DNA from 2 places in the Desulfosporosinus burensis genome. Region 1 is predicted to be linked to the other one. Evidence: a T-box and tRNA genes for the amino acid it is inferred to sense, from the RefSeq annotation. Region 1 holds a T-box; the other holds one or more tRNA genes.
What was found. A T-box is a leader RNA that pairs with one kind of tRNA and senses whether it is charged. The one in region 1 lies ahead of ileS (isoleucine--tRNA ligase), so its partner is inferred to be a tRNA-Ile.
Positions count from the first base shown of each region.

Region 1 (7,252 bases):
CCAGGGAAGGCAAAAATGGAGGGCAAAAATGGAGGAGAAAAAAAGAAAGCAGATTTTCTGGTTTTGGAGTATAGTGCTCATCGTTTTGGCGGGTGGTGTCGTATGGTTATATCGTTCGAGTTTGACAGCGGGGTCTATAAAATATGCTGTAGCCGAAACGGGGACGATCACTCATGAACGGAAAGTGATGGCGACATTTGCCAATCAAGAAACGTTGGTGCTTGCTCCAATCTCTGGAAAGATCCAATATGTGGGCGAAGATGGGCAACGTTTCAGGCGTGGAGAGGCTGTAGCAACCATCCAAGCGGATGGCGCAGCCCCTGGAACTAAACGTGAGAATGCTCAAAACCAAATGATTCAGGCAGTGACGAGCGGGCTGTTTTTTCGCCAGAACGATGGTTTAGAATTAATTCTAACCAGTGAAAACCTTACTACGATGGATTTAGAGAAGTTATTGGCACAGACTGGCAACATGAAAACCTCGGCTGCTACGGTTCAAGCTGGGGAAGTCGTGGGAAAAATCGTCAATAATCTCATACCGACTAAGGCCTTTCTTGAACTCCCAAGTGCCGATCAACTCGAGGTGGGAAAGACGTTACGGATAACGACTGGAAATCAAACGGTCAACGTCAAGATTTTACGTAAATCTGATCAACCCAAAGGTGCAATTGTACAGTTTCCTCACTATGTCGATGGTTCAGTGGCCGATAGGCATCATGAAGTGACTTGGATCTATCGTCCAGCGGTCACGGGTGTTCTCATTCCGAAGAGTGCGCTGTGGACGAAAGGAGAGGAACTTGGAGTCTTTCTGGCGAGTGAGGGTGTTGTGCAATTTAAAAAGATCAAAGTCCTTGACCAGGATGAGGATCAAATCTGTATCGAAAATATCCCGAGTGGTATTCCTGTCGTGATAACCCCACGTGATGGATTAGAAGGATTAGTAGCCAACGTAAAAAATATCTAGGTTTGGGCTTCAAAAGCAGGGAAACTGCCAAAGAACGTAGAATTTACTGCGAAGGGGATTTTCTGATGTTGGTGAGTGATATAGAACAGCGCTTAGTCGAGGTCCGGCAAAGGATTGATGAAGCAATAGCGCGTGGTACAAGAGATCCCAGGACCATTCGATTATTAGTCGTGTCTAAGACCCAACCAGTTGCATGTATCGAGCAGGCTTATCGGGCTGGACAACGAGCATTTGCAGAGAATCGTGTCCAAGAATGGTTAGAGAAGGCTCCTCTTCTTCCCAATGATTGTGAATGGCATCTGGTGGGAAGGCTACAGACTAACAAGGTTAAATACTTAGATCAAAACGTTTCAATGATTCATTCACTGGACAGATTTCCTCTTTTGGAGGCTCTTAACGCACATGGAGCAGGTTGTGGTATTACTTGGTCGACCCTTGTCCAAGTTAATGTCGCCAAGGACCCTGCCAAGGCCGGCCTCGCGCCTGAGGAAGTTCCGGATTTTCTCAATTCTATTAGAGATTTTCCCTTTGTCCGAGTTCGTGGGTTCATGACCATTGGGGCATTGGAGGCTAGCATTGCTGAGACGCAAGAGTTTTTTCGACAGCTTCGGGATCTACGTGATACTTTACAATCTCGGAAATGGGATGGGGTTGAATTACGCGAGCTTTCAATGGGAATGAGTCAAGATTTTGAATTGGCTATAGAAGAAGGGGCAACCTTTGTTCGTGTAGGACGGCAGATCTTCGGTGAACGCGAATAATGCGTAGTGAACGTAAATAGAGAATAGTTATATAGAAAATAGTGTACCTGGAAAGGGAGGAATATTAAGTGGCTAAATTAATTGACAGGGTTATCGGTATTATGGGATTTGCAGATGAGGAACCAGAAGAAGATATTCTGGAAGAAAATGATCGAGAAAAGAATCTTCAAGAAGAGGTACGTACCAGCCGTAAAAATGCTCAGGTCGTAAGTATACACACTCAAAAGCAAATGCGTGTGGTGGTTATGGAACCAAATTCCTTTGAAGAAGCTCAAAATATTGCAGATCAATTGAAAAATCGCCGACCGGTTATCGTTAACCTCGAAAACGCAGAAAAAATGCTAGCAAAACGCATTGTGGATTTCATAAGTGGGACAACCTATGCCTTAAATGGTAACATGCAAAAAGTAGGAAACGGGATCTTTTTGTTTGTACCAAACAATGTCGATATTTCAGGTGAGATGCGCGATGAGCTGAAAGACAAAGGATTGTTTTGGACCAGCTCAAAATAAGGAGGGATTCTCATTTTGTTCATTGTGCAAATTATTAGTCAAGTAATTTCGATCCTCATATATGCAATTTTCGCAAGAGTAATATCGTCCTATCTTGGTCCCAAATGGTCGCCAGCCAATAATAAATTTGTTAATATAATTTACGACATCACTGACCCAATTATTAAGCCATTTCAACGTTTTCAGATTGGTAACGCTTCTATGGCAATTGATTTTTCCCCAATCTTTGCTATCATTGCTCTGAATATAATCCAGTGGCTTTTATATAAAATATTCTAGTATGAAACCAACAATAGATCGTAGGGGACTTAGATATTGGGATGAAAAAGAAACACGTCTAATAGCAGCCCATATCTTGGATCTAGGAGAAGCTGTTTATAATGGAGACGCTAAACAAGTTACACCTTTTTTAACCGGTGCCATGCTGGAATGGGCTGAAAGCGTGCTTAGAAAAGAACATCTCGCCTTTATGACTGAAGGGGGATTTCCAGAAGCAGAACGTGTTCGGATTCTCCTAGGTCCATGGGGAGAAGCTTTGAATTCAAAAGATGCTGACATCGCGCTGCTTTGGGTGCGTTCTCTAGATGCTCGAGCTCAACTGGAACATCGGCAGATCTTGGGTTCTCTGATGGCCCTAGGTTTTAAGAGGGATGTTTTGGGGGATATTCAAGCTGGACCAGATGGTTTTTATGTTGCTTCAACGACTGAGATCGCCCCGTTTATCATTAATCAATGGACCCAAGCAGGGCGTGAGAAGATTGAAGTTGCGCTCTTTAATGAGAAACCAGTAGTGAATGCTGACCAAGGTGAGGCGCGCCGTATTACTGTAAGTTCCGCGCGGCTTGATGCGGTGGTGGCCAATGCTTTTGGAACTTCTAGGGCAGTTGCTCAGGAATGGATTACTCAAGGCAAAGTAAGAAGAGATGGGGTTGTGGTCAGCAAAGCCGAGACGGAAGTACAGCCTGATGATATGATCTCTTGCCGAGGGTATGGGAGAATAAAGCTTTTGGAATGTTCCCAGACCCGCAAAGATAGGACAGCATGGCAAATCGTACTTTTTCGGTCACAACGGCATTAGGAGGGTAATCAATGCAAATAACTCCTCTTGATATTCGAAATAAAACGTTCCGCAAAGGGATTCGGGGTTATCAATGTGAGGAAGTAGAAAAGTATCTCGAAAGTGTTAGCGCAGAGTTCGAATCCGCGTATACCGAAAATTTCGAACTGAAAGAAAAATTAAAAGGGTTGGAAACGGAAGTCGGCCATTATCGTAAAATCGAGAATACCTTGCAACAGACTCTTGTTTTGGCTCAGCAAACAGCCGAAGAAGTGAAGGAAGTTGCGCGTCACGAGGCTGCACTCCTTCTTAGAGAAGCTGAACAAAAGAAGCTGAGCAAAGTGTCTGAAGCCCAAGAAAAGTGGGAAGAAATCCAAGAAGAAATTCAGGGACTTTCGAGAAAACGTGATTTATTACGGACTCAGCTTAAATCTTTTCTGTTGGCTCACCTAGATTTGGAAGCATTGCAGGAAAGAGATGAGGGTATCGCGTAAAGGTTCTGTTGGCATATGTTGCTAATCTGTCTGTATTCATGGTAAAATAATCTATAGATGATTTGAAGGAGAAGGATTATAAATCGATGTATACATTAATTAGTGAGATATCTCCAGATTTTCTCATTCAAGGGTTTGGACTGCATCAGGATGAGAATAAAATTTATGTCGGGAAATTAGGAGGACAAGAGCTCCAACTTGTACCTTCCGTCGATAATTTAGATTCACTAAAGGATACGAAGTTTTTTAGTGTTGGATTTGCAGAAGCAGACCATCATTTTCGCCCAGGAGATGTCTTGATGACTGGAAGTGATGATTTGCTGGATCGGGCGTTTTTAGCGATGGATGAAATTGAGCAACGTGCCGTAGTTGTCAGTTTAACGCCCTCTCAGGATGATAAGCATTTGCACTTTTCCAAAGATCAAATGGATCCCCTTGTTCAAGAATGGAAGAAACGAAAGATTTCCTTCCTGTGTTTGTGGATGGTGGATCCGATCGAGTCGGAAGGACGAGCCAAGCTGGTCACTATCTTGCGCAAAGTCATCGCTAAGGACTAATTTAATTTAACAAGCGTTAATCTTGGAAAACACAGTGAAAAGGACAGTTTTTGTCAAAGGTTTTCCCAAAGCGAGCGGGAAATGGTGTAAGCCCGTGGAGTCTGACAGAAAGATCACCTTGGAGTGTAGGGCTGAAATCTAAGTAAGTTTCTTACGGTTTGTCACCGTTAACTGACTTCCGAGTGGCTAGTTTTGGCGACAAGGGTGGTACTGCGAGTGATCTCGTCCCTTTTTAAGAGGGACGAGATTTTTAACTATTTAAGTCAGAGGTAATTCCTTGAATTACCCTAGATCGTGCATCGTAATTAAGGAGGAAATTTCAAAATGGATTATCGTACTACTCTCAATTTGCCGGAAACGGATTTCCCAATGAGGGGAAATCTCCCTAAAAGGGAACCGGAGATCCTGAAATCATGGGAAGAGGATCATCTATATCAAAAGGTGCAGAAGGCACGTGCAGGACGTCCTAAATACATCCTTCATGACGGTCCGCCTTATGCTAATGGGGATATTCATCTTGGACATGCGATCAACAAGGTATTGAAAGATATCGTCGTTAAATATAAGACGATGATGGGTTTTGATGCCCCCTATGTTCCTGGCTGGGATACCCATGGTCTTCCTATCGAACAACAAGTGATCAAGAAACTGGGCGTGAATCGTCACGCTGTCTCTGTGTTAGAATTTCGTAAGAACTGTAAGGACTATGCCGAAAAATATGTGGGGATTCAGCGTGAACAGTTTAAGCGACTCGGAGTACGAGGGGATTGGGAAAATCCTTACCTCACCTTACAAAAGGAGTATGAGGCCGCGCAAATCGGAGTCTTTGGAGACATGACCCATAAAGGGTACATTTACAAAGGTTTGAAGCCAGTCTACTGGTGTCCTTCCTGTGAAACAGCTCTGGCTGAAGCTGAAATCGAATATGCCGATAAGCCGGCTACTGCTATTTATGTCAAATTTGCTGTACGAGATGGGTTAGGTGTCCTTAATCAGGAAAATTCGTATGTCGTAATTTGGACCACGACCCCTTGGACGCTTCCAGCAAATCTGGCTATCAGCGTTCATCCAGAGTTAACCTATGCGGTTGTCTCCGCACAGCAAGAACATTGGATCGTTGCTGAGGGTATGCTGGACTCCTTGCGTTCACTGTGGAAGATGGAACTTCCAGTTGAGCAGACCCTCTCTGGCAAAGAACTTGAGGGCGTTATTTGTAAAAACCCCTTGATTGATCGTGACTCTGTGTTGATTTGCGGAGAACATGTTACCTTAGAAGCTGGAACAGGATGTGTTCATACAGCGCCAGGTCATGGAGAAGATGACTTTCTGGTGGGCAAGAAATATGGATTACCCGTCCTATGTCCAGTTGACCATCAAGGGAAATTCACTTCGGAAGCCGGGGTCTATGCTGGTCAAAAAACTGGCAAAGCCAATCCAGTCATTGTGGAAGATCTCAAGAATACTGATAATCTCGTCATTGAGGAGACGATTGAACATAGTTACCCTCACTGTTGGCGTTGCAAGAGCCCGATTATTTTCCGAGCGACAGAACAATGGTTTGCATCTATAGATGGATTTAGACAAGCAACGTTAGATGAGATCGAGAAGGTACGCTGGATTCCTGCTTGGGGTAAGGATCGAATCTTTAACATGATTGCCGATCGTGGAGATTGGTGTATTTCTCGGCAAAGGACTTGGGGAGTTCCAATTCCCATCTTCTATTGTGAGGATTGTGGAAAGGTGTTAGTCAATAACCACACGATCTCGTTTCTGCAGAAGATATTCCGTCAAGAAGGGTCAGACGCTTGGTTTGCACATTCTGCTACGGAATTGTTACCGGAAGGGTTTACCTGTGATTGTGGTGGAACTAAATTTCGCAAAGAGACCGATATTATGGACGTCTGGTTTGATTCCGGTACGAGTCATGCTGGGGTCTTAAAACAACGGGATCATCTAGCTTGGCCTGCGGATCTCTATTTAGAAGGTTCGGATCAGCATCGGGGCTGGTTCAATTCCTCATTATCTACGGCAGTGGCCGCTTTCGGTCAAGCACCTTACCGCAACGTGCTGACACATGGCTTTGTTGTCGATGAGCAAGGGCGTAAGATGTCCAAATCACTGGGCAATGGTGTAGACCCGCTTAAGGTCGTTCAAGAATTGGGTGCAGATATTTTACGTTTATGGGTTAGTTCAGTCGATTATAAAAATGATGTCGCTGCTTCTCCTCGGATTATGAAGCAAATGTCCGAAGCCTATCGGAAGATTCGTAACACCCTTCGTTTCTTATTGAGCAATCTCAATGACTTTGATCCTGCGAAAGATAAAGTTTCCTATCAGGAACTTCAGGAACTTGACCGTTGGGCTCTGCTTAAGCTCTCTAAAGTGGTTGAACGCGTACTTCAGGGTTATGAAACCTATGAATTTCACTGGGTCTACCATACAATTCATAATTTCTGCACGGTTGAATTAAGTGCCATTTACTTGGACATTGTTAAAGATAGACTCTATGTAGAAGGAAAAACATCCCTTCTTCGTCGTTCCGCGCAGACAGTACTATTCGAAGTGCTTGATTCTCTGGTACGTCTCTTAGCGCCGGTTTTGTCGTTTATAACGGAAGAAATCTGGCCATATATTCCTGGAGAAAAGACCCTGGAAAATATCCAAATGGCAGAAATGCCGAAAGTGAATGCTGAGTGGATGAATGTAACGATGGTGGATACTTGGGACCAAATCTTAGCCTTGCGGACCGACGTCTCTAAAGCATTGGAAATGGCGCGTCAAGAAAAATTGATCAATCACCCATTAACCGCTCAGGTGGACCTTTACCCGACGGAGGAACAGTATGGTTTCCTACAGCAAGTTCCTAATCTTGCGGAAATTTTCATTGTTTCGGGTTTAACAGTGCAT
Region 1 covers NZ_BAAHYN010000003.1:126,752-134,003, reverse strand. Annotated here, with positions in the region: gene ACYQ3Q_RS05910 (biotin/lipoyl attachment domain-containing protein) at 29-964, shown strand; gene ACYQ3Q_RS05905 (YggS family pyridoxal phosphate-dependent enzyme) at 1,030-1,725, shown strand; gene ACYQ3Q_RS05900 (cell division protein SepF) at 1,794-2,237, shown strand; gene ACYQ3Q_RS05895 (YggT family protein) at 2,262-2,516, shown strand; gene ACYQ3Q_RS05890 (YlmH family RNA-binding protein) at 2,518-3,315, shown strand; gene ACYQ3Q_RS05885 (DivIVA domain-containing protein) at 3,327-3,788, shown strand; gene ACYQ3Q_RS05880 (hypothetical protein) at 3,875-4,345, shown strand; T-box leader at 4,371-4,578, shown strand; gene ileS (isoleucine--tRNA ligase) at 4,670-7,252, shown strand, end outside.

Region 2 (7,252 bases), 120 kb from region 1:
CTGCTCTTGGAAGAGTTAGATATATCTCAAACTGAGCGGCTTTTAGAGGATTGCATAAAGGGCATTCTTTCAACGCAAGTAGAGGAAAGAGTGGAAGATCTTCAAGCGCGCATGGCAACTTTAGAAAAATCCGGTGACATGGCAGGGGCTATGGCTCTGTTGAAAGAGATAGGAGAGCGGTTGAAACGTGGCGAATAGTAAGGTCGTAGGCACCCAAAAGAATGATCCGAAGAAAGGTGGGGGACAGGTGAACGATGAACAAAAAATGGACAACGTCCAAGCCCTCATTCAGAAAGGCAAAAAGAAGGGTTCCATAACCTATCGAGAGATTATGGATGCTCTCCAAGGGATTGAGCTTTCTGCGGATCAGATAGATGATATCTATCAACAACTTGGTCGGATGGGAATAGATGTGGTGCCAGAGCCTGGAGAAGTTGAACTCGAAATCATGAAAAAGGGCAAAGATGACGATGACGATGACATCGTAGAGGATCCTGAGGATGAGGTCGAAGAAGAAGCTGAAGTGGATCTTTCCGTTCCTGAAGGAGTGGGAATTGATGATCCAGTTCGCATGTACCTCAAAGAAATTGGACGAGTTCCTCTACTTTCAGCGGATGAAGAAATCGAACTGGCAAAGCGGATGGAGGAAGGCGACGAGGAGGCAAAGCGGCGACTAGCCGAAGCCAATTTGCGTCTAGTGGTCAGTATTGCCAAACGGTATGTAGGACGAGGTATGCTTTTCCTAGATTTAATTCAAGAAGGTAATCTGGGGCTGATTAAGGCTGTCGAGAAGTTTGATTATATCAAAGGGTTTAAGTTTAGTACGTATGCTACCTGGTGGATCCGCCAAGCGATTACTCGTGCCATAGCCGACCAGGCCCGGACGATCCGGATTCCTGTGCATATGGTAGAAACCATAAACAAATTGATCCGAGTTTCGAGGCAACTCTTGCAGGAATTGGGAAGAGAACCAGCTCCTGAAGAAATCGCTAAAGTGATGGATATTCCCGTTGAACGAGTACGGGAAATTATGAAAATTGCCCAAGAACCCGTTTCTTTAGAGACCCCGATCGGGGAAGAAGAAGACTCTCATCTGGGAGATTTTATCCCTGATGATGATGCACCAGCACCGGCGGAAGCTGCGTCGTTCATTCTTTTAAAAGAGCAATTGGAAGAAGTTCTGGAAACATTAACCCCTCGTGAGGAAAAAGTTCTCAGATTGCGCTTTGGACTTGATGACGGTCGGACGAGGACATTGGAAGAAGTGGGACAGGAATTCGGTGTCACCCGTGAACGAATTCGTCAGATTGAGGCTAAGGCTTTGCGGAAATTGCGCCATCCAAGTCGCAGTAAAAAGCTTAAGGATTATTTAGAATAAATGACAGTGAACTTGTTCGGAGGCCCGTTCCAACAGGAACGCTTCGAGGCGAAGGGCGGACTCTACCTCACCTAGAACCCCCCAAAAATATACAATGGGGGGTCCTGAAAAAGTGGATTGATTCCAGAGGATAAAATTTCTAATAAAGATAATCACAAAAAGACTTGACTACAGCGAATGAATTACGTATAATAACCCGTGCAAGAGATTCCTCGATAGCTCAATGGTGGAGCAACCGGCTGTTAACCGGTAGGTTGTAGGTTCGAGTCCTACTCGGGGAGCCATTAGTTTTGTAGCATACTACGGGCCCATAGCTCAGCGGTAGAGCCCCCCGCTCATAACGGGTTGGTCCTAGGTTCGAATCCTAGTGGGCCCACCATTTCGAAGTTCGAGGCGCGATGTTCGAAGTTCGAAATGGTGGAAGAGACAAATCGATGTTCGAGGTGCGGTGTTCGTAGTTCGAACCCAAAAAGACAACGAAATATTGAATTCGTTGTTCAAACGGTTATTGAACAACGAATAACAAATATCGAATTAGGGCGATTAGCTCAGCGGTAGAGCGCATCCTTCACACGGATGAGGCCACTGGTTCGAGACCAGTATCGCCCACCAGTGATAGCAAGGTTTTCAGCCTTCTACATAAATTAGAAACTTATTGTACAGTTACTTGTACAGTTACGACATCAATTTGCGTATAACTACCTAGCACTTTTCCTTTTTGGGGGGAGGTGCTTTCTTTGTTGTTGTCCTTTAATAAGTAATTTTGCTCTTGGCCTCGGTCTGTAATCTAGGCATGACATGAGTGGTAATCTTAAATCGTACCAGTTGTCGCAAACAATAGGCTGAAATTGATGTTCGAGTTCAATTTGTGGTCTTTTCTATAACTCACCTTGGTCTGTGCGGGGATGTTTATTTTCAAATTAGGTCAGATATGAGGACCAATGTCCTATTCCAAGACTTCAAGTTAATGATATTATTAAGCATGACTTATATCAAAAATAGATTAAGTATCTTATAGCAAAATTATTAACACTTTACTTAGCTCTCCTCCTTTTTCTATACCCCTCCTAGTGAGGGGATTTTTATTTATATTTTATGACCCATAAAATTTCTATTGCATTCACAGGGCAAAATGTGGTAGTATGCTAGTACAGAAATAATGAAACAATGTTTTACTATATGAAACGTATAACGTTAATCAGTCAACCAGATCCAATCATTTGAATAATCGTTTATATCCTCCAACAATAATTAAGAGACAGTCAGCTAACCTTTATTGTGTAATGAACTAGAGGTAGAGAAAACTTTACCGTAACTGTGAAACGTAGTTTCACTATATAGAACGAAAGCATTTTCAGTCGTTTTTGTTACGGTTTCTATTTAATAAAGTTAACCTAAAAAAACGCAAGAGAAGTAAAGGAGGAAGATTGGTATGGCACTTTGGGGAGTCGAAAAGGTAGAGGAACAGGGTTGGGGAGAAGTAAAAGCTGAAACAAAGAGAATGACAGGAGCCCAATTTATCGTGACATTTTTGGCTCGTAAGGGAGTGACTCAGATTTATGGTATTCCAGGGGCTGCCATTCTGCCTTTTTACGACGAGGTATTTGAGCGCGAAGATATGCGCTCGATTAATGTTCGCCATGAGCAAACAGCAATTTTTATGGCAGACGGTTATGCCAGATCGACGGGTAAAGTGGGGGTTTGCGCAGCTACCTCTGGTCCAGGCGCAACCAATTTTCTGACGGGACTCTATAGCGCCTATGGAGATTCTATTCCATTACTAGCTATCACGGGCCAAGTTCCTACCGACTTACTGGGAACCGATGCTTTTCAAGAAGCGCCGATTGTGGAAATGGCTACACCAGTCACTAAGGCAGCGTACTTGGTTAAGAAGACGTCTGAGTTGCCTAAGGTGATGCAAGAGGCTTGGAAATTGGCGACGCAGGGTAGAAAAGGCCCGGTCTTAATCGATCTTCCTATTGACGTCCAAAAAGGAATTATAATAATTAATGTCGAAGATTATTTGAATGAAGAGATCGTTAGTCCCATAACGGAAGTAACACATAGCCAATTAGAACAGGCTTTAACGATGATTCAAGAAGCTGAGAGACCGATAATTATGGTTGGAGGAGGAGTTGTTTTAGGAAACGCCTCGGAAGAACTTTTGGCTCTGGCTGAATTACTCGAGATTCCTGTCGTTTCCACGCTCATGGGGAAGGATGGGTTTCCAAATTATCATAGGCTCTATGCAGGAATGGTGGGGACCATGTGTCAGACTCCGCTAGGTAATAAAACCCTTCTGGGTTCCGATCTTATCCTAAATCTAGGAGGAAGGTTCGACAGTCGGAGTACAGGAGCCATGGCGGTTTTTAAAAAGGGCCGTAAAGTGATTCATGTCAATATCGATAAAACAGAACTGTCTCGAAATGTACTTGCGGAACTGGAGATTGTTTCAGATGTGAAAGACTTTTTACGGCAATTCAACCATCGGATTCGCAGAAGTGCGTACAAGCCTAAAACAGAGGCTCAGGAAAGGGTTCAAATTCTTCAAGAAGATAGGATAAAGCTTGCTCGTCAAACGGACTTCGAGACGCGACCGATGAAACCTCAGCAGGCTATAATTGAAGTCAGAAAAGGTCTACACAGGAATGCGATTGTAACCTTGGATTGTGGGTTGAGTCAAATCTGGGCCACTCAATTATTTGAGGCCTACGAGCCTCGGACGTTTTTAATAACAGGACGGGCAGGCACCATGGGGTGGGGGTTAGGGGCAGCTATGGGAGCCCAGCTCGCATATCCTCAACGTCAAGTTGTCAATTTATTGGGGGATGCGAGCTTGGGAATGTCGCTACAAGACTTAGCTACGGCCGCAAAACACAATATTCCGGTGGTGGTCGTTGTCTTAAACAATTCACTCTTTGGTCTGATTCGACAGCAACAAAACCTGCTTTTCAACCGCAGATGGATTTCCACGGAATTAGACTACGAAAACACTGTGCAAGGGCATCAAAGGGGCTTGGATTTTGTCGCTACGGCCAAAGGAATGGGTGTAGAAGCTGAATTAATAGACAAGCCTGAAGAGATCACTGAAGCTCTAGCGCGTGCGTTTAGCACCAATCGCCCATATCTAATTGAGATCCTGGTTGATCCGGATGCACAATGTTCAGTTTCTCTGGATGGAACTATTAGTGGAGTTAAGGAACTTAATTAAGAGGTATATAGGTATTTTGTGAGAAGGGTTCAAGCCAGGAACTCGTTAGCCAAAGCTGAACATCGAGACTTCGGTGGGATTTTTGCCCCTTCACCGTGAAGTGTTCCTAGGGAAAATGCGGCTTGGGCGAAAGCAATCCCGGCACAATAATAATCGTTAATGGTAGCGATACTTATAAAAGTGTCTTGAAAGTAGATAAAATAGTCAGCAGAAAGGAAGATCACTTATGGGTTCAGATCTTAAGAATTTCGTCGCAAATCTTTCATTCCTATTTACAGAATTGCCTTTTATGGAGCGGTTTAGGGCCGCGAAAGAGGCAGGCTTTGCTAAGGTAGAGTTTATGTTTCCCTACGATTATGACCTTGAGGAGATAAATTCACAGCTTAATAGCTTAGAGTTAAAGCTCGTTTTAATTAACCTTCCGGCAGGGGATTGGGGAAATGGGGAGAGAGGAATCGCGGTCAAGCCAGAACGGAAGAACGAATTTCGTGCAGGAGTAGGGCAAGCGATCGTGGCGGCTCAAAAACTTGGTGTGACACAGGTGAATTGCTTAGTTGGCAAAGGAGATCCTGAGTTGGATGAGTCTGTATTACGGTCGACCATGGTCGAAAACATCGCTTATGCGGCAATGAAACTTGAGGAGCATGGTTTGCGCTTGATGATTGAACCCATTAATCATTATGATATTCCTGGGTTCTTCCTCAATACCACGGATCAAGTCTTAACACTCATCGCAGAAATCAATCGTCCAAATGTCTTTTTACAGTGGGACATTTACCATGCAAGTCGTGAAAATGAAGATCTCTGGAAAACCCTTAGCAATTCCATAGCTCAGATCGGCCACATTCAGATCGCGGATCAGCCAGGAAGACACCAACCTGGTACTGGTGAGATCGATTTCCAGAGATTATTGACAGAGCTTAGGAGTGTAGGGTATTCGCAGGAGATTGCCTTGGAATATGTTCCTAACCCTGATACAGAAACATCCTTAGGGTGGGTTAAAAATTACAGCCTGTAGAGAAATAGAAAGGTGTGATCTAAGATGAGTAAGATTGGTTTTATCGGTTTAGGAATCATGGGGAAACCTATGAGCCGAAATCTTTTAAAAGCTGGTTATGAGGTTGTTGTGTATAACCGAAGTTCAAAAGCGATTCAGGAGCTTGTGGAAGCGGGGGCAAAGGCAGGAACTTCCCCTAAGGATGTTGCTGAACAGTGTGAAATAATTATCACCATGCTTCCCAATTCCCCTCAAGTCCGTGAAGTGATTCTTGAACCTAATGGGGTTCTAGAAGGGATTCATCCGGGTTCTATAGTGATCGACATGAGTTCTATTGCTCCCATTGTCAGTCGAGAGATAGCCGAAGTCCTTGCCGGAAAATCCGTGCGTTTTCTTGATGCGCCCGTGAGTGGGGGAGAGCCCAAAGCGATTGAGGGGACCCTTTCTATTATGGTAGGCGGGATGTTAGCTGATTTTGAAGAATGCTATCCGATCTTTCAAGCTATGGGCTCGTCCGCATTACTTTGCGGAGATGTCGGTGCAGGAAATGTAACAAAATTGGCAAATCAGATTATCGTAGCGGTAAATATTGCGGCAGTATCCGAAGCCTTAGTGTTAGCGACCAAAGCAGGGGTTAATCCTGAAGCTGTTTATAAAGCTATTCGTGGGGGATTAGCAGGCAGTACTGTTTTAGATGCCAAAGCGCCCTTGATGATCGAGCGTCGCTTTGATCCGGGGTTCAGAATTGGGTTGCATATTAAGGATTTAAACAACGTTTTAGAAACGGGTCATGAAATCGGTTCTCCGTTGCCCTTAACGGCGTCGGTAATGGAAATGATGCAAGTGCTCAAGGCTCAAGGCTTAGAACAGGCGGATCACGGAGCTCTCGTTCAGTATTACGAAAAACTGGCTCAAAGCGAAGTCGGTAGAGGATAGTAACGAAAAACGCGGATGGGACAAGGGGCCCCAATTCGTAAGATAATCGTACAAAACTTGTTAAAGGTGGATGGACTGATAATCTATCTGCCTTTTCTTGTGTGCCGAGAAGCACTTTGCCCGACGGAGTGTTATAATAAGAACGATCTATTCTACATAATTTTTGGCGTTTTGCTTTTCTGACGCTAGGGTTCCATTTATGCAATTAAGGACATAATAGTTTTTAATAAGTAGTTATTATTAAAGAGGTGAATTATGACAATATCCGTCACTCTAGGTCCACGTTTGCAAACTGTCGCATCCTATGTGCCAGTGGGTGCAGAGCTGGGAGACATCGGGACCGACCATGCCTATTTACCCATAGCACTCTATGAGACGCTGCAAATATCAAAGGCTATCGCTGTGGATGTCCATGAAGGGCCATACCTATCCGCGTTGAATGCTGTTAAAAGTCGGAACTTAGAGGCTTTCATAGATGTGAGGTTTGGTGATGGCTTAATGCCACTTGTGTCAGGGGAAATCAATGCCCTGACCCTTGCCGGAATGGGTGGCAGAACTATGTTGGAGATTCTATCTGCCCGTCCAGACGTTTTAGCTTCCGTGACTGATCTCATCTTACAACCGCAAGGGGCAGAGGGACCGTTACGGTTAGCGCTGTTAAATAGTGGCTGGCGGCTTAAGGAAGAGCGGTTGGTGAAAGAAGAGGATCGAATCTATGTGGTCATAGCCC
Region 2 covers NZ_BAAHYN010000003.1:246,850-254,101, reverse strand. Annotated here, with positions in the region: gene dnaG (DNA primase) at 1-198, shown strand, start outside; gene rpoD (RNA polymerase sigma factor RpoD) at 188-1,378, shown strand; tRNA gene ACYQ3Q_RS06540 (tRNA-Asn) at 1,588-1,662, shown strand; tRNA gene ACYQ3Q_RS06535 (tRNA-Ile) at 1,683-1,757, shown strand; tRNA gene ACYQ3Q_RS06530 (tRNA-Val) at 1,916-1,990, shown strand; gene ilvB (biosynthetic-type acetolactate synthase large subunit) at 2,811-4,589, shown strand; gene ACYQ3Q_RS06520 (hypothetical protein) at 4,619-4,813, opposite strand; gene ACYQ3Q_RS06515 (hydroxypyruvate isomerase family protein) at 4,816-5,607, shown strand; gene garR (2-hydroxy-3-oxopropionate reductase) at 5,632-6,522, shown strand; gene ACYQ3Q_RS06505 (tRNA (adenine(22)-N(1))-methyltransferase) at 6,778-7,252, shown strand, end outside.
Region 2: it encodes a tRNA-Ile, which carries the amino acid that the T-box ahead of ileS (isoleucine--tRNA ligase) is inferred to sense. The anticodon was not compared.